DNA from 2 places in the Rothia sp. 18CD1-1 genome. Region 2 is predicted to be linked to the other one. Evidence: predicted binding sites of a transcription regulator. Region 2 holds the regulator's gene; the other holds the start of a gene.

Region 1 (10,915 bases), on a different contig from region 2:
GGTGGCATAGTGTTTACCCTCGGTACGGTACCCCTCAAGCACCGGAACCAAAGCCTTCACGTAGCTATCAACAAAAGCCTCCGTACCCGGATGGGCAAAGACGTAGTCACGCACCGGCTCATCAAGCCCGGTGTGCGGGCGCAACTCGGGTATCCAGTGAGGGTTGGGAATAAAACGCATATCAGCCATAAAATTGGCGTCGTGGGGCGCACCGTATTTGAACCCAAAACTCATCACGGTCAGGTTCAAAAGCTTAGGCCCGGTAGACGAATACATTTCCCGAATAGTTTTCGTCAACTGGTGCACGTTAAGACCCGACGTATCAATCACCGTATCAGCGGTTTCTTTCAACTCCGAAAAAAGCTTACGCTCACGGTTGATGCCGTCGAGCACCCGCCCACTGCCCTGTAAAGGATGCGGACGGCGCTGCGCCTCATAGCGGGCAATAATGTCTTTGTCCTTGGCATCGAGAAAAAGCATAGAAAACTCAACGTTTGACTTACGCAGCGTATCTATTGCCGCCGGTAAATCGTTAAAGAGGGCCCGCGAACGAATATCTATCCCCACCGCAAATTTGGGCATCGATTCGGGGGCGCGGGTAATGAGATCAGCCAGGGCCTGAAGCATCTGCGGGGGAATATTATCCACCACATACCAGCCCTCGTCTTCGAGCGTGTTGGCCGCCGTACTTCTTCCCGCACCCGATATACCGGTGATCACCAGAATTTCCGGTTTGACTTCCTTCATTGGTTCTAAACGCTGGCTCTCGCTCACAGCCCTGTCCCTCCACTCATTGTTTTCAACTACCAGACTAGTATGTACTGTCGCCATACCGGTAGCCCTATTCCCCCAGTATTTCCCCGGTTGCGGGGTTAAAACCTCCCGGCGGGATCTCGTCAAGACCTTCGTCTTGTTCCGGTGCCTCTTCGTCTGTCCCAGGATCGGACGGGCTATCAAAATGCTCAACAATCCTGCGTGCCATTGCCGGCCCAATACCGCTGACTTCTTGCAGCCGCTCCTCACCCGCGGCGATAATCCCCTTCAGAGAACCAAAATGCTTAATCAGCGCCTCGCGTTTAGCCGGCCCCAGACCCTCCACACCGTCAAGAGCAGACTTCACCATAGCCTGCCCACGCTTAGACCTGTGAAAACTGATAGCGAAACGGTGGGCCTCATCCCTGAGCCGCTGCACCAGAAACAGTGCCTCGGATGAGCGCGGAAGAATCACAGGAAAATCGTCGTTGGGCAGCCAGAGCTCTTCAAGACGTTTGGCTATTCCCACCACATGAACATCGGTGATCCCCAGGTCGGCCAGGGCAGTAGAGGCAGCGGCCACCTGGGGTGGGCCACCGTCGACAAGAACCAGGTTAGGAGGGTAGGCGAACCTGACAACTTCCTTCTCTGCCGCCTGTTGAGCCGATATTTCTCCGCTACGCGGCGGAGCTTCTGTCCTCTTCTGAAGGTCGGCCAGATAGCGGCGGAAACGACGCGAAATCACATCGTACATGCTCGCGGTGTCATCGCGAGCGGCCTCCCCCGAGATAGAGAATTTTCGGTAGTCACTTTTCTTGGGCAGACCGTCCTCAAAAACCACCATGGAGGCGACCACATTGGTGCCCTGCACATGCGAAATGTCATAGCATTCTATCCGCAGAAGAGGGTCGGCAATCTCCAGGGCCTCCTGCAACTGCACCAGGGAAGCCGAACGGGTGGTGAGATCGGTGGCCCGCCGTGATTTATGCAGGTTTAAGGACTGCCTCGCATTCTCCCCAACCGTTTCGAGCAGGGCCCGCTTATCACCGCGCTGGGCCAGAGTAATCCGGGCTTTCGACCCCCGCACACCGCTCAGCCATTCCTCTAATTTCTCCCGATTGTCAGGGAGGTGAGACACAATGATCTGGCGGGGAATATCGTGCTGGGCCTGCTCCAGCTCAAGCCCGGAGGAAGCGGCAGCGACTTCCGCCACCTCACCGTAAACCTGCATGAGCAGCTGTTCAACCAGGGCCGAGTCCGTGGTGTCCTCGACCTTTTCAACAATCCAGCCACGCTGCCCCCGAATTCTTCCGCCACGCACGTAAAACACCTGCACAGCGGTCTCCAACTCATCGCTGGCAAAAGCGAAAAGATCGGCATCGACCCGGTCGGAGAGAACCACCGCGTTTCGCTCAAAAGCTTTTTTCAGGGCGGCGATATCATCGCGCAGTACCGCCGCTTTTTCAAAGTCAAAATCTGCCGCCGCGCTCTTCATGTCACGGGTGAGGTCGCCCATCAACTTTTCTGCCCCGCCCCCCATAAAACGGCAGAGATCCTCGGCAAGTTTAAGGTGGTCCTCACGCGAGATTCTACCCACGCACGGTGCCGAACACTTATCGATATAGCCCAGCAGACAGGGACGCCCTGTCTGCTGGGCTCTGCGTAGAACCCCCGCCGTGCAGGTGCGCACAGGAAAAACCCTCAACAGAGCATCAAGGGTTTCACGGATAGCCCATGCCTGCGAAAAAGGCCCGAAATAACGCACACCCTTCTTTTTCTCGCCCCGCATCACCTGGGCGCATGGAATCGGCTCGTTCAGGGTCACCGCAAGATAGGGGTATGATTTATCGTCGCGGAAAGCAATATTAAAACGCGGTGTAAACTCTTTAATCCAGGTGTATTCAAGCTGTAACGATTCGAGTTCGCTCGAAACCACCGTCCACTCCACCGAGGCTCCGGTGTGCACCATGGCATAGGTTTTGGGGGAAAGGGACCCCGGGTGGGCAAAGTAAGAGTTTAGCCGATTCCTCAGATTTTTGGCTTTGCCCACATAGATAACCCTGCCGTATTCGTCGCGAAACCGGTAAACACCGGGCAGGGTGGGCACCTCCCCCGCCGCAGGCCGGTAACTTGCAGGATCAGCCACTACACTCCTCGAATATTTTCTCTACACGCTCACTATCTTGCCCGGTATCTTTGGACAGCGGACAGTCCGCAACACCGTTATATACCCACCGGGAAAACTAACCTGCCCGGCTTTTACCGGAAAGACACCGGCGAATTTCTATCTCAAGTTCTTGGGGGCTGCCGACAACGTCATCAAATTCTGCACTGAGTTCATCTGCCCCACCGAACCCCCAGCCCACACCGATACTCGCGATACCGTTGAGAGCCGCGCCGCGGCCGTCATAGAGCCTGTCCCCCACCATGACACTTCTACCCCTGTCCAGCTGCTGACCTGTTTTTTCTTCGAGATTGTCCACCGCATAGGCGATAATTCCCGGTTTATCGGCTGGCAGGCTCTGGTCCCCGGATCCCAGCTCATCGGGGGCACCGGCAAGAACCGTAAAAAATTGGGTGAGACCAAAATGATCCAGTACCTCATGGACCAGGTAAAGGGGCTTTTGGGAGGCCACCGCCATAGCGATACCTTCTCCATGCAGCCCCTCCAGCAGCGACCGCAGACCGGGATAGAGCCGAGAACGAGCGATACCCTGGCCGCGGTAAAAATCCCGGTAGGTGCTAATCACCTCACCAAAACGCTCGTGAGGGACCTCGGTGAAATGGGCCAGACTAAAATTCACCGGGGGCCCCACAAACTTCTGCATCTCAGCCTCACTGGGCCGCCGATAGCCATGGGCCTCCAGGGCGTCGGCCATCCCGCCCGTGATAGCCGACGCCGGGTCGACCAGGGTACCGTCCACATCCCACAGGACCGCAGAAATCATACCGTTCCTCTCCCTCACGCTGGTCAGATTATCAGTTTACCGGGAGGCTAAAATCTCCCTCAAAAAAGCCCCGGTGTATGACTTCTGGACACCGGCAACCTGCTCGGGCGTACCCTGGGCGATGACCGTGCCGCCCCCGTCGCCGCCCTCGGGCCCCATATCAATAATCCAGTCGGCCGACTTAATAACATCGAGGTTATGCTCGATAGTGAGCACCGTATTTCCCTTATCAACCAGCCCCTGCAAGACCTTGAGCAGCTTACGAATATCCTCGAAGTGCAGGCCGGTAGTGGGCTCGTCGAGCACGTAGATGGACCTGCCGTTGGAGCGTTTCTGAAGCTCGGAGGCAAGTTTCACCCGCTGGGCTTCACCCCCCGACAGGGTGGTGGCCGGCTGCCCCAGCCGGATATACCCCAGGCCAACATCGACCAGAGTGTTGAGGTGGCGGGAGATAGGGGTAAAGGCCGCAAAAAAATCGGCGGCTTCTTCAACCGGCATTTCTAGCACATCGGCGATCGATTTACCCTTGTATTTGACCTCCAGGGTTTCACGGTTATAGCGCTTACCGTGGCAGGTTTCGCAGGGCACGTAGACATCGGGCAAAAAATTCATCTCAATTTTCAGCGTGCCGTCACCGGAGCATGCCTCACATCTGCCGCCCTTGACGTTAAAAGAAAACCTGCCGGGCTGATAACCGCGCATTTTTGCCTCAGCGGTCTCGGCAAAAAGCTTACGAATATGGTCAAAAACCCCCGTGTAGGTTGCCGGGTTCGAGCGAGGAGTCCGCCCAATAGGCGACTGATCAACGTGGATGATCTTATCAAGGTGTTCAAGCCCCTCAATGCTCTTGTGTCTTCCGGGCACCTGCTGGGCACCGTTGAGCTTGTTGGCCAACGCGGTGTAGAGGATCTCGTTGACCAGGGTTGATTTACCCGAACCCGACACCCCGGTTACCGCGGTAAAGACTCCCAGAGGGAACGCGACACTTATATTTTTAAGGTTGTTTTCTTTAGCGCCCACCACTTTCACCCGCCGCTTTTTATCGACAGTGCGGCGTCGAGAAGGAATCTCTATGCTGCGGCGACCGGCCATATAGTCACCGGTAATAGAGTTTTCGTTGTTCAACAGCTCGGCATAAGTACCCGAGTGAACCACCTGACCACCGTGTTCACCGGCACCTGGCCCCACATCAACAATCCAGTCCGCCTCTTTCATGGTGTCCTCATCGTGCTCAACCACGATGAGGGTGTTACCCATATTCCGCAGCTTCGTGAGGGTTTCGATCAGCCGGCGGTTATCGCGCTGGTGCAGACCGATGGAGGGCTCATCCAGCACATAGAGCACACCCACCAGGCCCGAACCGATCTGGGTGGCGAGCCTGATTCTCTGAGCCTCGCCGCCGGAGAGAGTGGCTGCCGGTCGCGACAGGGTAAGGTAGTCCAACCCCACATCAAGAAGGAACTGCAAACGAGCGTCTATTTCTTTGAGCACCAGCTCAGCGATCTGCGCTTCGCGGTCGGTGAGCTGAAGAGACCTCATAAACCGTAAAGATTCACGCATGGGCATCTCGGTGACCTCCGCAATGGAGGAGCCTCCCACTTTAACCGCCAAAATGGTGGGGTTGAGCCGGGCACCGTGACAGGCAGAGCAGGCAACATTGCGCATGTACTGCTCATAGCGGTCCTTCGACCAGTCCGATTCGGTTTCTTCGTGTTTACGCTTAATGTACGCGTAGACTCCCTCAAACCCCGAGGTATAACGGCGCTCTCTGCCAAAGCGGTTGCGGTAGGAGACGGTCACCTTAAAATCTTTACCCCGCAAAATAGCCTTCTTGGCTTTCGCCGGAAGATTTTTCCAGGGAGTGTCCAGGCTAAAACCTAGTTCCTCGGCCAGGCCCTGAAGCAGCCGCAACCAGTATTCGCTAGTTGCTTTGCCCAGCGACCAGGGAGCTATTGCCCCCTGCCCCAGAGACAGATCCGGGTTAGGTATCACAAGGTCTTCATCAACCTGCAATTTTGAGCCGATACCGTCGCATTCGGGGCAGGCCCCAAAAGGCGAGTTGAAGGAGAAGGCACGGGGCTCAATCTCATCGATCTGTAGCGGGTGATTGTTGGGACAGGCAAGATGTTCGCTAAAGCTGCGGGTGCGCTCGGGCGAATCAGCCGGCCGGTCAACAAAGTCAATGAGCACCCTGCCCTCGGCCAAATTCAGCGCCGTCTCAATAGAATCAGTCAGACGCTGCTGCACCGACTCCTTAATAACAATACGGTCAACAATCACGTCAATGGTGTGCTTGTACTGTTTGGCGAGTGTGGGGGGGTCGGCAAGCTGCACCTGTTCGCCGTCCACACGGGCGCGCGAAAAACCCTGTGTGGTGAGGTCTTTAAAGAGGTCTGTAAATTCTCCCTTCCGTGCCGAGACCACAGGAGCTAGCACCTGTAGACGGGTACGCTCGGGAAGGCCCATGAGCTGGTCAACGATCTGCTGGGGTGTTTGCCGAGAAATTTTTTGGCCGCAGACCGGGCAGTGCGGGCGACCCACCCTGGCCCAGAGCAAACGCATATAATCGTAGATCTCGGTGATGGTACCCACGGTGGATCGCGGGTTTTTTGAGGTGGATTTCTGGTCGATCGAGACCGCCGGTGAAAGGCCCTCAATAAAATCAACGTCGGGTTTATCCACCTGTCCTAAAAACATGCGGGCATAGGAAGACAGCGACTCCACGTAGCGACGCTGTCCCTCAGCAAAGATGGTGTCAAAGGCAAGCGACGATTTACCCGACCCCGAAAGACCCGTGAAAACCACCATTGCGTCTCGGGGGATAGTGAGATCAACGTTTTTGAGGTTGTTTTCGCGGGCACCCTGTACCCGCACCTGGGCGAGGTCTCGAGAGCCGGTTGCAGCAAAGTTGTGGGACATCGTCTTCCTTCGCATCGGGTATGTTCGAAAATATATTCTATGCCCGCAGACCACCTGTGCACCTACGCTCTGCCGTGGTGTTGGCTACGGGCACAATTGCCCCCTAAACTGTGAAAGATGAGCAGCCTTTCAGATCAGCTATTTTTAAATAATCGGCAGCTAACGGTGCGGTCTATCTCCGTCTCCGAGATGGAAAACAATGTTTATCTTCTCACCGGCAAATCCAGTGGACAGCAGGTAATTATTGATGCCGCCGATTCCTTTACCGAACTTCAAAGGTTTATCAGCGCCACCCTGGAACATGATTTTTCGGGAAACGGAGAGCCGGAAGGGCCGGTTGCGGTACTGACCACGCACGGGCACTGGGACCATATCAGGGCGCTGAGACAGGTGGCGCACCACTACGGTGTGCGCACCGTGGCGGGGCGGGCAGACTTCAAGCTCATCAGGTCTCAGGAAAATGTAGAGGTTTCCACGCCTATAGACGGCGGTGAGGTTTTTGACTTTAAAGATTTTTCCCTGGAGGCTGTCGCGCTGGTGGGCCATACGGCGGGCTCTATGGCCTACGTGCTTCGGGGCCTTGACGCAACACCCACCGTGATTTTCTCGGGCGATTCGCTGTTTCCCGGTGGCGTGGGTAAGACCGATTCGCTACGGGACTTTAGGCGGCTATTCGCCGATGTATCCGATCGGCTTTTTGACCGTTTTGACGACAACACCCTCGTGCTGCCCGGCCACGGCAGCCCAACAACCCTGGGTATCGAGCGCCCCCACCTGCCCACGTGGAAGGAGCGGGGCTGGTAAACCCCTCCGGCCTGCGCCCCGTCCGTTTGACAGCTCGTATTCGGCGTCAGAAGATGACTAGTGAACCCATCCTCCACGCAGTGGCCTTACCGCTTGGCCGAGGCGAAAGCAACTACTGATAGGAAGATTTGAGATGACTTCTCCCCACAAAACAACGGGCGCAGAACACCGGGTACTCGAAGTTTTCAAGAATATTGTTGGTGCAGAAAACGTGCTCACATCAGAGCGGGCAACCATGCCCTACAGCAGGGGCTACCGTTTTGGTGGGGGCCCCGTCTTAGCCGTGTTGCGTCCTTCCACACTGGTTCAGATGTGGAAGTCTTTGCAGGTCTGTGTTGACAGCGATGTCATGGTGATTATCCAGGCCTCAAACACCGGTTTAACCGGCGGTTCTGGGCCGGGCTTTCAACCCTATGACCGCCCCGTCGTGGTGATCTCAACCCACCGCATCAACCGGGTGTACCTCATCAATGATGCCCGCGAAGCCATCTCGCTCGCCGGTACCACGCTGACGCACCTCACCGAAGAACTCGCCCCGTACCGGCGTGAGCCGCACTCGGTTATTGGATCAACCTCTATCGGCGCATCAGTGATCGGCGGTATTGCCAACAGCTCCGGCGGCAGTCAGATCCGCAAGGGCCCGGCTTTCACCCGCGAAGCCATATACGCCCGTGTCACCGACCGGGGTGGGGTAGAACTCGTCAACCACCTGGGTATCGAGCTCGGGGATGACCCCGAAGTTGCCCTCGACCGCCTACAACGCGGCGACTGGTCACCTGCCGATGTGACCCCGGCTCCCGCCGACAGCAGCGAGACCGAATATGCTGAGCACCTGCGCAAGCTGGAACCGACCCCGGCACGCTACAACGCCAACCCCGACTACCTGTTCGAGGCATCAGGTTCAGCCGGGAAAATCATGGTTTTTGCCGTGCGTACACGCACCTTCCCGATGGAGCAGAACCCCACTACGTTTTACATCGGCACTCGCAGCCCGCGGGAGCTTGAAGAAATTCGTCGCGCATTCCTGACAGCTGATATGCCGCTACCGATTTCGGGCGAGTACATGGGCCGCAGCGCCTTCGATTTGGCCGAGAAATACGGTAAAGACACCTATGTTTTTCTGAAGTATATGAGCCCCGGTTTACAGGCCCGCATGTTCGCTTTCAAAACCTGGGCCAACGGTGTTTTCAGTAAGATTCCGGGTATCGGCCCGACCTTTGCCGATACGGTCTCGCAGACCGTGTTTAACCTGGTACCCAACCAGCTGCCCCAGAGACTGAGAGAGTATCGCAACCGCTTTGAGCATCACCTGCTCCTCACCGTCAGCGCCGCTCAGGCAGGTGAGAGCGAAAAAATACTCGGGGATTTCTTTGCCGACCCCGAGCACGAGGGTGATTTCTTTGTGTGCACGAAAGACGAAGAAAAAAGTGCGTCGTTAAACCGTTTCGGTGCCGCCAGCGCCGCAACCCGCTACGCCAGCATGAAACGCAAGCGCATCTCCGGGCTGATTCCGATTGATGTGGCGCTACGCCGCGATGACTGGGACTGGCTCGAGGTACTCCCCCGGGAACTCGCCGACCAGCTGGATGTGACCGCCTACTACGGTCATTTCTTCTGCCACGTCATGCACCAGGACTACGTCGCTAAAAAGGGTGTTGACCCGGAGAAACTGCACGATCGGATTCAGGAGCTGCTTGAAGCGCGCGGCGCGAAGCTGCCGGCAGAGCACAACTACGGGCGTCTCTACCGTATGCCCGAGGACATGGTCGAGCACTTCAAAGAGCTCGATCCGACCAACACCTTCAATGCCGGTATCGGTGGCACCTCGCCCCGAAAGAACTGGGCGTAGCGGGATCGAACCCGCCTACCGTTCCCCGCGGTGAAAGGGGGTCCTCGCCCAGGAGGGCCCCCTTCACCGCACGCAGTAGGGCTAGAAGAGTCCCACCATTTTACCGTCGTCGTCAAAGCCAATACGCTCTGCCGCCGGCGATTTAGCCAGCCCCGGCATGGTCCGCATAGTACCGCAGATAGCGTAGACGTAGCCCGCCCCCGCAGCCAAGCGTACCTCCCGCACCGGCAGAGTCCAGCCGGTGGGTGCCCCTTTAAGGGCCGGGTCAGAAGAAATCGAAAGATGGGTTTTAGCGATCACCACCGGCAGTTTGCCATAACCCAGCTCCTCAAAACGGGAGAGCTGTTTACGGGCAACCGGTGCGATCTCAATACCGTCCGCACCGTACACTCCGGTAGCGACTTTCTCAATTTTGGTCTCCAGCGAATCATCGTCGCTGTAGGTGTATACCAGCTCGCTCTTATCCTCACAGGCTTCGGCAACAGCATCAGCTAACTCGGTGGTACCGGCACCGCCTTCAGCAACACCTCGATGAATCGCCACGCGGGCACCGGCCTGCTCGGCAATCTCGCGAATCACCGCATGTTCAGAATCAAAGTCGGTGGGGAAAGCATTGATGGCCACCACAGGTTGCACCCCAAAACCGCGCACGATCTCAATATGTTTCTTGAGGTTGGCTGCACCGGCCATCACGTCTTCGGGTGATTCCCGGAGCATCTGCTCGGGTAGGGGTTTGCCCGGGACAATCTTGTAAAGCCCCGAATGAGACTTGAGTGAGCGCACGGTGACCACCAGTACTGCGGCATCGGGTTTCAGTCCCGATACACGGCATTTGACATTGAAGAACCGTTCGGCTCCCATATCTGCCCCAAAGCCTGCCTCCGTGATGACGTAGTCGGAGTATTCTAGCCCCACGTAGTCGGCGACGACGGAAGAGTTTCCGGTGGCAATGTTGCCGAAGGGACCGGCGTGAATGAGTGCGGGGGTGTGCTCGAGGGTTTGAAGCAGATTGGGGTTGATGGCGTCGGCGAGAATGACCGCGAGTGAGCCATCGGCTTTGAGGTCTTTGGCGGTAACGGGCTTACCCGACGTGTTGTAGCCGATCACGATTTTACCCAGGCGGGTACGGAGGTCATCGAAGCTGGTTGCTAGGGAGAGAATCACCATGATTTCGGAGGCACTGGTGATGTCGAACCCCGTTTCGCGCGGCACACCGTCCATGCGTTCGCCCAGTCCGATAATGACGTTGCGCAGGGATCGGTCATTGATATCGAGCACTCGACGCCAGGATATGTTGCGGGTATCGATGTTGAGTTCGTTGCCGTGGTGGAGGTGATTATCAATCATGGCGGCAAGGAGGTTGTGTGCTGCGGTGACCGCGTGGAAGTCGCCGGTGAGATGGAGGTTGAGTTTTTCCATGGGGACAATTTGTGAGTATCCGCCGCCGGCGGCTCCTCCTTTGATACCGAAGGTGGGTCCCATGGACGGTTGGCGCAGGGTCAGCATTGCTTTACGCCCGGTGTGCGCCATACCCTGGGCTAGAGAGACCGAGGTGGCTGTTTTGCCCTCACCGAGCGGGGTGGGGGTGACGGCGGTGACCACCACGTATTTGCTGCCTTTTGCTAGGGCGGTTTCTGCCGTG
Region 2 (10,915 bases):
ACCGTGTTCAACTCCCCTGTCAAAGAGCACCTGCAAACCCACGCAGATACCCAGCACGGGCCGTCCCCCCGCCACACGGCGGCCAATGAGACGAAAACCCTGCACCCTCTCGAGCCCCTCAACCACAGCATGAAAGGCACCCACCCCGGGAACCACCAGGCCGTCTGCGGCCAGCACGTCGTCTTCCCGGTGGGAGAGAATCACCCTGGCACCGGCCTGCCGCAGGGCACGCACGGCCGAACGGATATTGCCCGCCCCGTAGTCAAGCACAACAACGGCAGGCTGCGCGTTCCCCGCCACTAGAGCGCCCCCTTGGTAGAAGGAATACCGGTATGGCGCGGATCCGGCTCAAGTGCCTGCCGCAGAGCACGAGCCAGCGCCTTAAACTCTGCCTCGGCAATATGGTGGGGGTCTCGGCCACCCATAACCGTCATGTGCACGCATATTCCAGCGTGATACGCGATAGCCTCCAGCACGTGCCGAACCATGGATCCGGTAAAGTGCCCGCCGATCAGGTGGTATTCAAAACCCTCGGGTTCACCCCGGTGCACCAGGTAGGGTCTACCCGAAATGTCCACCACGCAGTGGGCGATTGCCTCGTCAAGCGGCACGGTGGCCTCGCCAAAGCGGCGAATTCCGGCTTTATCTCCCAGCGCCTCCCGCAGGGCTTGACCCAGCACAATACCGGTATCCTCCACCGTATGGTGCACATCAATATGGGTGTCTCCGCTGCATTTTATATTCATATCTATAAGCGAGTGCCGCGACAGGGCGGTGAGCATGTGATCGAAGAAGGGCACACTCGTGTCTATGTCAGAGTCTCCCCGGCCGTCCAGATTAATCGTGAGGCTCACCGACGATTCGCTGGTTTCCCTGCTCGCCTGCGCCAGACGCGGGCCGATCCCGGTGCTTGTTTCCATGTTTCCCCCGTGGGTTTATCATTTTCCTGTTCCACAGCCTATAGCACGGGTAAGAAAATGTCCGGCCATTCCCTAGCCCGTGCTGGGCTGCCGGTGTTCTATCTCCCCGCTATCGCGCACATAGTTTTCAAGATTCTCCAAAAAGGCGGTGGTCTCCTCCTCGGTACCGGCGGTAACCCGCAGATGCCCCGCGATCCCGTTGTCACGGACCAGGATCCCGCGGTCAAGCAAATACTGCCAGGCCTCTTTTTCATTGCGGAGCCCACCAAAGAACACAAAATTTGAGTCTGATCGTGCCGGCCGCAACCCAAGGTCCGTGAGTTTTTTAACGATTCGGTCCCGCTGGGCCCGGATATCGTCAACATTTGCCAGCAGCTGCCGCCGATGCCGCAGCGCAGCAACCGCGGTAGCCTGGGTGAGTGCAGACAGGTGGTAGGGCAGGCGCACCAGACGCACGGCGTCGGCTATTGCCGTATCGGCCGCAAAATAGCCCAGGCGGGCCCCGGCTAACCCAAATGCCTTGCTCATGGTGCGTGAAACCACCAGAAGAGGTCTGCCCGCAAGCAGGGTGAGCGCGGTCTTGCGGGGGTCTCGGGCGAATTCGGCGTATGCCTCGTCGACCACCGTGATTCCGTTGTGTTCAGCCATGGCCTCATAAACCGCCTCAACCACCGCGAGATCAAGGGTCGTTCCGGTGGGATTGTTGGGTGAGCACAGCACCACCATATTCGGCCTGTATTCTCTGACCTGTTCAAGGGCCAACTCTGCCGGCAGAGAAAAATCCTCTGCCCGACGACCGGTGATAAAGGCCGTGTTGGTGCCGTCCGCTAAAAGCGGGTACATGGAGTAGGTGGGCACAAAACTAAGGACAGTGCGCCCAGGGCCACCAAAGGCCTGCATGAGCTGCTGCAGAATCTCGTTAGAGCCGTTGGCGGCCCATATATTCTCGGCACCAAGACCGCTCCCCAGGTAGGCGGCGAGTTCTTCGCGCAGGGCGGTGAATTCACGGTCTGGGTAACGGTTGAGGGTTTGTGCGGCGCGGGCCACCTCCCGAGAGATGGCGTCCACCACCTCGTCGGGGAGGGGGTGGGTGTTTTCGTTGACGTTGATGGCTACAGGCACGTCGATCATGGGCGCCCCGTAAGGAGAGCGGCCGCGCAGATCGTCGCGTAGCGGCAGCCGGCTGAGTCTCTCAAGTCGTTCAGTCACGCTCAACAGTCTACCGGTGAGAAGCGTATCTCACCGCCGTGTTGGCCTCCGCTACTGCTGGGTATACAGAGGAACCTCAAGCTGCTGGCCGCTGACGATCGACACCGAGCTGAGATCGTTGAGCTCCATAATTTCATTGACCACATCGCGGACATCCTGGGTGGGTGCGGTCTGACCGGCAATTTCCCAGAGAGTTTGGCCCGCCCGAACGGTAACCAGCGCGGTGGCGGGTTGGCTCTGTTCATCGTTTCCGGCCCGGGCCATACCGGGGTGAGCCAGGGCTACAGCGCCCAGAAGAATGAGGGTGGCAAGGGTGAGCAGGGGTAGGCCTCGAAAAACGAAGCGGCCGCGGCGGGTAAGATGCCAGGTTTTCTGCCGCCGCCTATCCCTCGCCCTCCGGATACCGCGCAGAGAAAGGCTGCTACCGCTAACGTTTGCTACCCGGCTAGGTACTGCCATCATGCTCATGAGAGTTCTCCTTACAAGGTGGTGTGCGTGAGATTTCGAACCATTTTTCGAACCTATATTCGAAACCCGTATTTATGTTCTACCAGAAAATTCGAATACAGTCGACAGAAATTAGAACAAATGTTTGGATTTTCACTCTCGGTCCCCTAATCTTGTACTAGGACACCCGTGTTTTTGGTTTTCTCGGTGCCGCGCCCGAGCATCATTTCGAGGAAGGCTAGCGCACCATCCAGTGTGCGCCGGGGGTCTGACACGATAAGCAGTTTCTACCGAGGGGAACACCGTGAGCGAAAAAAATACTCGTCCCGTGCAGGGAACAGGTCAGCCAAAGAAACGCCCCCTCACCGCGCGTCAGCACAGTATTTTGTCCGCCATTGCCACGTTCATTGACACCTACGGCTACCCTCCCTCCATGCGCGAAATTGGCGACCTGGTGGGCCTAGCTTCCCTCTCCTCGGTCGACCACCAGCTCGGCCGCCTAGCCGACATGGGCTATATTCGCCGCGATTCAAAGCGCCCCCGGGCCATCGAGCTTCTCACCGACGAATTCAACCCCCCGCAGGAGGAAACGGAGGAGAGTAGTACCGCCATCGTCCAACTTCCGCAGCTGGAACAGGACTCCGATGACTTTGCGGTGGTCCCCCTCGTCGGCAGAATTGCCGCCGGAAGCCCCATTACGGCCGAGCAGTCCATCGAAGATGTGATGACCCTGCCCCGCCAGATCGTGGGCAAAGGTGATCTTTTTATGCTCAAGGTTAGGGGAGACTCCATGATCGATGCGGCCATCTGCGACGGCGACTGGGTGGTAGTCCGCTCCCAAAACACCGCTGTCAACGGGGACATTGTGGCCGCACTGCTCGATGATGAAGCAACGGTAAAAACCTTCCGCCAGCGGGACGGCCATACCTGGCTGCTACCGCAGAACACCCGCTATGAGCCGATCCTCGGGGATCAGGCAAGCATCATGGGAAAGGTCGTCTCTGTCCTCAGAAGCCTCTAGCTCACCAGCGTAGTCTCTTTTTAAAAAGGCTACCCAGTTTCTTCCCCGTCCGTGCTGGCGGCCAGCCGCCGCAGGGCCGCCAGCACGGTCTCGGTATTGCCGGTCCGCCAAAACGGTGGGAGCGCGCCCACAATGTAGTTTCCGTAGCGGGCCGTGGCCAACCGGGAGTCGAGAACCGCAACCACCCCGCGGTCTGACGTGGTGCGAATCAGTCTCCCGGCCCCCTGGGCCATTCGTACCGCTGCACGGTAGGCAGAAACCGCCATAAAACCGTTGCCCCCGCCCCGGGCCACGGCGCGCGTGCGTGCCGCCGATAGCGGATCGTCGGGGCGGGGGAAAGGAATCCTGTCGATGATCACCAGCCGGCACGAATCCCCCGGAACGTCCACACCCTGCCACAGGCTCATTGTGCCAAAAAGGCAGGAGGCGCTATCCTCAGCAAACTCTGCCACCAGTGCGCGCAGAGACGACTCCCCCTGCACCAGCACCCTAAACTCCGTCTTATCCCGCGCATAGGCTGCGGCTTCCTCTGCCGCCCGCCGCGAGGAAAAAAGACCCAGGGCCCCGCCACCGGAAGCCTTGACCAAGTCCACTACCCGATCAAGTTGCTGCTGTGAAATACCGCGCCCCGGTTTCTCAAGATCGGCCGCCAGGTACAGCACCCCCTGCCGGGGATAGTCAAAGGGGGAACCGACATCGACAGCCTGCCACCGGGGAGCACCTGAACCCTGCAAACCCAGTGCACCGGCAACATGGTCAAAGGACTCGCCCAGGGCCAGCGTCGCCGAGGTGAGCACCACGCTGCGTCCCTCAAAAAGCCCCTCCCGCAGGCGGGCGGCAACAGACAGCGGTGCAATGGTGAGAGTTGCCGGATCCGTGTCGGCAGCGGGAACATATCCCCGCCCCTGCTCCCAGGAGCCGGAACGGGAAACCCACACCGCCTCAAACCTCTCATCGGCCTCCAGTATCCGTGTGGCAAGGTCCACGATCTCGGTGAGTTTAGCCCGCGCCATCTGCCGGCCGGCATCAGCATCTTTAGCATCGCTTTTTGTGTCGGACAGCGCTGCGCGGCCGGCATCGCGCACAGCCTCCATCGCGCTACGCACACGCTCGGGTAAACCTGCGGGCAAAAGTTCGGCCGGCACACCGTCCAGAGAACTGTCCAGGGCTCGGGCAGCCTGCTCCAGCGGCTCATGGTTGGCAGCGGTATTTTTGCGCACCAGCCGTGCGGCGGTCGAGACCATGAGCGCGGACAGGGAGCCGGTCACCGCCCCGGTCACCCGGTCAACCAGCTCGTGTGCCTCATCGATAATCACTATTTCGTGATCGGGAAGCACCCCGATTCCCTCAAAGGCGTTAATGGCCAAAAGGGCATGGTTGGTAATCACAATATCGGCGTTCGCCGCCCGCTCCCTAGCCTGCTCGCTCAAGCAAGACTCCACCAGCGGGCAGCGCTTACCCAAGCACTCCGAGGCTGAAACCGAAACCTGCTGCCAGGCGCGGTCGGAAACGCCCGGCATCAGCTCGTCCCTATCCCCCGAGTCGGTGGTCTGTGCCCAGGCGCGCAGGCGCACCATCTCCTCGCCCAGCCTGCCAACTTCCCCGCTCACATCACGGCCAAAGAGACTTTCCTGTTCCTCCTCGGGGTAACCGCCGGCCACCTTGTGCAGGCAAACATAGTTATTACGTCCCTTGAGCACCGCCACCTCCATCTCCGACTCGGGTTCATCGGCCAGAGACTCCAGCAAACGCGGAATATCCCTGTTAACGATCTGCGATTGCAGGGCCAGGGTTGCCGTCGCAACCACAATCGGCTTCTCACTGCCGCGGGCGGCGTGCAGGGCCGGAACCAGATACCCCAAAGACTTACCCGTGCCGGTACCGGCCTGAACCAGCAGATGCTGGTTCAGCTCAAAGGCCTGCGCTACCCGCGCCGCCATCATCCGCTGGCCCGCCCGTATCTGCCCTCCGCTCTTCTGCACGGCGGTATCCAGCAGCTTCACCACCGGCTGCGCCCCCGGCAGGGTCTCCGGTTCGCTGCCGGTGGGGGCCTGCACCTCTCCGGCCCTCCTCTGGTTCCCACTCATCAGCGGGTGGTCTCCACGGCCCCGGTACGCACAGCCTCGTCAATTTCCGGTTGCAGCAGCTCCAGCAGCTCACCGTCCACGCTGAACTCGGCGAGCTCAGCCACCGCCTCCTGGCGAACCAGCACCCGCACATAGGTGCCGTCGGTCACAAACGCTGTGTCAAGAATCTCCGCGTCCCACTCGTGCAGGCGCGAAACTACCCCACCGCGGTCATAGGGCACCAGAAGATGTACCTCCACGGAGGGCCGCGGAATCATTCGAGCAATACGCTGTTTCAGCTCGTCAATTCCATCGCCGGTACGAGCAGAAACCACCACCGTGTGCGCCTCACGCTGACGCACCCTCGCCACCGTCAAAGGATCTGCGGTGTCGGCCTTATTCAGCACAATGATCTCGGGAATATTCTGCGCCTGCACCTCTGCAAACACCTCACGGACAGCCCTGATCTGCCCCTCCGGGTCGGGGTGGGAGCCATCAACCACGTGCACGATGAGGTCGGCATCAGCCACCTCCTCAAGGGTGGAGCGGAAAGCCTCAACCAGCTGGGTGGGCAGCGAGCGAACAAACCCCACGGTGTCAGAGAGTGTGTAGCCCACACCGTCGGGGGTCTGGGCCCTGCGCACGGTGGGGTCGAGGGTAGCAAAAAGCGCGTTCTCAACCAGCACACCGGCGTCGGTGAGCCTGTTCAACAGCGACGATTTACCCGCGTTCGTGTAGCCGGCTATAGCCACCGAGGGTACCCGGTGACGGCGGCGGTTGAGACGCTTGGTCTGGCGTGCCGGTTCCATGGCCGCAATCTCGCGGCGAAGCTTTGCCATGCGGGCGCGTAGCCTCCGCCGGTCCATCTCTATCTTGGTTTCGCCGGGGCCGCGGGAACCGATACCCTCACCGGCGGCTGCGCGCCCGCCAGCCTGCCGAGAAAGAGATTCGCCCCAGCCGCGAAGACGCGGCAGCATGTACTCGAGCTGGGCCAGCTCCACCTGCGCCTTACCTTCCCGCGATTTAGCGTGCTGGGCAAAAATGTCGAGGATAAGCGCGGTGCGGTCAATCACCTTGACCTTGACAATATCCTCCAGGGCGCGACGCTGGGAAGGCGCCAGCTCCGAGTCAACGATCACGGTATCGGCACCGTGCGCGGTCACAATATCTTTGAGTTCTAGCGCTTTACCCGAGCCGAGAAACGTTCCTGGGTCGGGCTTGAGCCGGCGCTGCACAATACCGTCGAGTACCTCGGAGCCGGCGGTCTCCGCCAGGGCAGCCAGTTCACGCAGAGAGTTCTCTGCTTCCTCAACCGTGCCCTCGGTCCAGAGGCCGGCCAGTACCACCCGTTCCAGTCTCAGTTGGCGGTACTCAACCTCGGTGATATCTTCAAGTTCTGTGGAGAGCCCGGATACGCGGCGGAGGGCGCGGCGGTCTGCGAGGTCTTCCTGGTCACCGTCGTGGATCGAATATTCGGGGGTGTCACTCGAGAGTTCGCGGGCCCTTTCTTCGAGTACGCTGTGCCTGTGTGGCTGGGCGGTCGAGCGACCCAAAACGCGGTCAACCGTTTCTCGTAAGAGTTCGTCGCTGGGTTGTTGACCCGCCGTTGCTGTGGTCTTGTTTTCAGGGGTGCCCATTCATTCCTTTCACGCTGTACTTTGATCTATGTTATCTGTGCCGGTCTATCCGCGGGGGCGGTTTTTCTCACAGCGAGTCGGTCTCTGCCGGTGGGCCGCTGTGGGCGGCAGTAGAGTGGTTTCTATGGTTGCGCAGCATTATTTTTCTTCTGACCCCTCCGGTGATTTTCGCCCCCGCCCGGTTGAGGTTGACCTCGCGGGGAAGACGGTGACCGTGGAGACTGCCGCCGGTATTTTCAGCCCCGCCGGGGTCGATAAGGGAACCGCAATCCTGCTGGAGAAGGTGCCGCAGCCGCGGGGTGAGACGGTGCTGGATATTGGCACCGGCTGGGGGCCGCTGACCCTCGCTCTCGCCCTCAAGCTACCGCGGGCAAAGGTGGTGGGCGTGGAGGTCAATGGCCGCTCCGCCCGTCTCACCCGCAGCAATGCTGCCCGGCTGGGGCTCACCGGCGTGGAAGTCCACCATCCCGATGAGGTGGATGAGTCTCTCACCTTCGACACCATCTGGTCTAACCCGCCCATCCGTGTGGGTAAACAGGTACTTCACACAATTTTACGGACCTGGATACCGCGTCTGGCTCCCGCCGGTCAGGCATACCTCGTGGTGCAGAAAAACCTGGGGGCAGATTCTCTGCACAGGTGGCTTCAGCAGGACCTTGACCGCAGCTATCCCGGTGTCTTTGAGGTGGACCGGTACGACACAGCAAAGGGATACAGGATTATACGGGTGTCCCGGCTATAGGCCGGCGCCGGTTGCCGGCCCGGCAGAGGGGGGCGCAACTGTTTTAGAGAAGAATCACCTTACCCACCATCTCGGCAGGCCCCGCCAAGACCACGTGTTCCAGATCATCGGGACCCAGCACAAAGGTGACGGCTAGGGTGCCGCCGGGAACATACACCAGCCACTCATCGGGGGCTTCTTCCCCACCCCAAAACCGGGTCGCCGCCGCAGCGGCACACGCCCCGGTACCGCAGGACAGGGTCTCGCCGACGCCGCGCTCGTAGACACGCATACGCACAGCCCCCACACCCGAGGCACCGGTTTCTGCCATGGTCTCCTCGATTTCCTCGGGAACCACAAACTCCACGTTGGTGCCCTGAGCCGGGACGGGGGAAACCTGGGGAGCTTTCTCCAAGCCCAGCCCCTCAAGTTTGCCAATGCTGCCCAGCATGACCACGGTGTGCGGGTTTCCCATAGAGATCGACAGGGCCGGACGCGGTGTTATCAGTCCCCCGGCACTCACCGTGGAGTCAGAGCCGGTGTCCCGTGCCTGGTCGCCGTGAATAAGGCTCCAGGGCCCCATATCGACAGCGTAGCCGTCCTCGGTCTTGCCCACAGTTTTTACCCCGGCCCGGGTATCAATCTGCACCTGCTCCCCCTCGGCCAGGGATATCAGCCCCTCGGTCACCAGGTAGTGCACAAAGGCGCGCACACCGTTACCGCACATTTCGGCAACGCTGCCGTCGGCATTGCGGTAGTCCATAAACCATCGGTCCTCCCCCGATTCAGTACCGGGGCTCACCGCCTTTGTTTTTACGGCCCGGATCAAGCCGTCTGCCCCGATACCAAAGTGGCGGTCGCAGACAGCGGCCACCAGTTCAGGGGTGATATCAAGGGCAGCGTCGGGGTCTGTCACCAGCACAAAGTCGTTGCCGGTGGCCTGCCCCTTTGTCAGGGATACACCGGTGGCCTGCCCCCACCTGTTTTGGTTCTCACTCATTGCACCCTCTCAAGCAAACGATTCTCCTGTGCTATTTTACGCTGTCGAGGGCTCTCAAGCCCTCGGCCTACACCGGGTTGGGTTACCCGCCCCGCCCCATAAAATCGCGGGCCAGTTTGACCGCGTGTGCCACCGGGTCGGCACCGGCCCAGTCGATCCAGCTCACCCGCGGGTCCGCCCTAAACCAGGTGAGCTGGCGGCGGGCAAATTGCCGGGTGGCCGTCACCGTATCTTCAATTGCCCGATCGACCGTGTAGGGCTCGTTCAACAGGCCGCGGCTTGAGTCAAGCACCCGCAGAAACTGCCTGTAGCCGATAGCCTGTGAGGCCGTTTTACCCTCGCGCAGTCCCCGGGACTCCAGCCGCTCGACCTCGGCCAACAGGCCCCGCCGGTTCATCACCACAACCCGGGTATGCAGACGTTCATGCAGCTGGTGGCGGTCCCCGTTAATGCCGATCTGTAGCGCCTCAGACACGTAGCGGCGCACCGGCATAAACGACGAAAAGGGCCGGCCCGTCACCTCCCACACCTCAAGGGCGCGCACCAGACGACGCTCGTCGGTGACCCGTGCCGCGGACTCGGGATCGACACTGGCCAACCGGGCCCGTAAAACCCCGCTGCCCTCCCGTGCCAGCTGGGCTTCAAGCCGTGCGCGCACCTGCGGGTCTGTTCCCGGAAATTCTAGGTGGTCTAGGGCCGCCCGAACATACAGGCCGGAGCCACCCACCAGGATGGGAACCTTTCCGCGGGCGGCTATCTGACTAAACAGTTCACGGGCCTGACGCTGAAAAACCGCCACCGAGGCTTCCTCACGCACATCCATAATATCGAGTAGGTGGTGGGGCACCCCCCGCATTTCTTCCGGGGCCAGTTTAGCCGTGCCGATATCCATGCCCCGGTAGAACTGCATGGAGTCGGCGTTGACGCATTCGCCATCCAGCGCCAGAGCCAGCTCTATGGCCAGATCACTTTTACCGGAACCTGTGGGGCCAACCACCGAGATAACGGGTAATGCCGACATGGTAGGTAACTACTTGCGGAAGGTCGGCAGACCCAGGTTAACCGGGGCACCGGGCACCTGTGTGGTTCCGGCACCGCAGGAGTCCGCCTGAGCACGATCCCACGCATCGCCGGCCCGGGATCTGCGCACCGCGTACTGTGCCGGTTCCGGATCGGAAAGCAGGTGGAAGGAGCCGGCCTCCGTGATGGGCAGGGTCACAAAGTCGCCGGGACGCGGGGTCTCGGCACCGTCGGGAACGGAGAAGTGCACCAGCCGCATATCGGGGGTACGCCCCGCCAGGCGGTGAGTCTGTTCCGCCTTCCGGCCGGATTCAGCAACAACCATCAGCTCTACCGTCTTACCCAGCTGCTTACGGTTTTCTTCGCCGGCAATACGATCTTGCAGGGCGATCAGCCTCTCATAGCGTTCCTGAACCACCGCCTTGGGCACCTGGTTATCCATGGTCGCCGCCGGGGTACCCGGGCGAATCGAGTACTGAAAGGTGAAAGCGGACGAGAACCGGGATTCCTCAACCACCCGCAGGGTCTGCTCAAAATCTTCGTCGGTTTCGCCGGGGAACCCCACAATAATGTCGGTGGTAATGGCCGCGTGGGGTATCTTTGCGCGCACCTTCTCGAGAATCCCCAGGAATTTCTTGGAGCGGTAGGAGCGGCGCATCTGCTTCAAAATCCTGTCTGACCCCGATTGCAGGGGCATATGCAGCACGGGCATCACGGCAGGTGTTTGCGCCATAGCGTCGATAACGTCGTCGGTAAACATTGCCGGGTGGGGGGAGGTGAAACGGAGCCTCTCCAGCCCCTCGATCTCTCCGCAGGCCCGCAGGAGTTTAGAGAATGCCTGCCTGTCACCAAATTCAACCCCGTAGGAGTTGAC

Evidence for each region. Region 2 encodes LexA, which represses DNA repair genes until DNA is damaged. Its sites were predicted from a motif close to TCGAACANNTGTTCGA; they were not measured.
Region 1: a site for LexA is predicted at 6,645-6,660, ahead of uvrA (excinuclease ABC subunit UvrA). Genes of this name have one in related genera too.

What each region holds. Positions count from the first base shown of each region.
Region 1 covers NZ_JBUZLI010000008.1:156,205-167,119, reverse strand. Annotated here, with positions in the region: gene rapZ (RNase adapter RapZ) at 1-747, opposite strand, end outside; gene uvrC (excinuclease ABC subunit UvrC) at 842-2,899, opposite strand; gene ACS1BR_RS07765 (HAD hydrolase-like protein) at 2,997-3,701, opposite strand; gene uvrA (excinuclease ABC subunit UvrA) at 3,738-6,620, opposite strand; gene ACS1BR_RS07755 (MBL fold metallo-hydrolase) at 6,738-7,424, shown strand; gene dld (D-lactate dehydrogenase) at 7,558-9,273, shown strand; gene ACS1BR_RS07745 (formate--tetrahydrofolate ligase) at 9,355-10,915, opposite strand, start outside.
Region 2 covers NZ_JBUZLI010000001.1:302,771-313,685, reverse strand. Annotated here, with positions in the region: gene hisH (imidazole glycerol phosphate synthase subunit HisH) at 1-300, opposite strand, end outside; gene hisB (imidazoleglycerol-phosphate dehydratase HisB) at 300-920, opposite strand; gene ACS1BR_RS01450 (histidinol-phosphate transaminase) at 993-2,129, opposite strand; gene ACS1BR_RS01445 (LysM peptidoglycan-binding domain-containing protein) at 2,181-2,591, opposite strand; gene lexA (transcriptional repressor LexA) at 2,881-3,597, shown strand; gene ACS1BR_RS01435 (ATP-dependent DNA helicase) at 3,627-5,684, opposite strand; gene hflX (GTPase HflX) at 5,684-7,300, opposite strand; gene ACS1BR_RS01425 (class I SAM-dependent methyltransferase) at 7,425-8,042, shown strand; gene dapF (diaminopimelate epimerase) at 8,086-9,021, opposite strand; gene miaA (tRNA (adenosine(37)-N6)-dimethylallyltransferase MiaA) at 9,104-10,042, opposite strand; gene miaB (tRNA (N6-isopentenyl adenosine(37)-C2)-methylthiotransferase MiaB) at 10,052-10,915, opposite strand, start outside.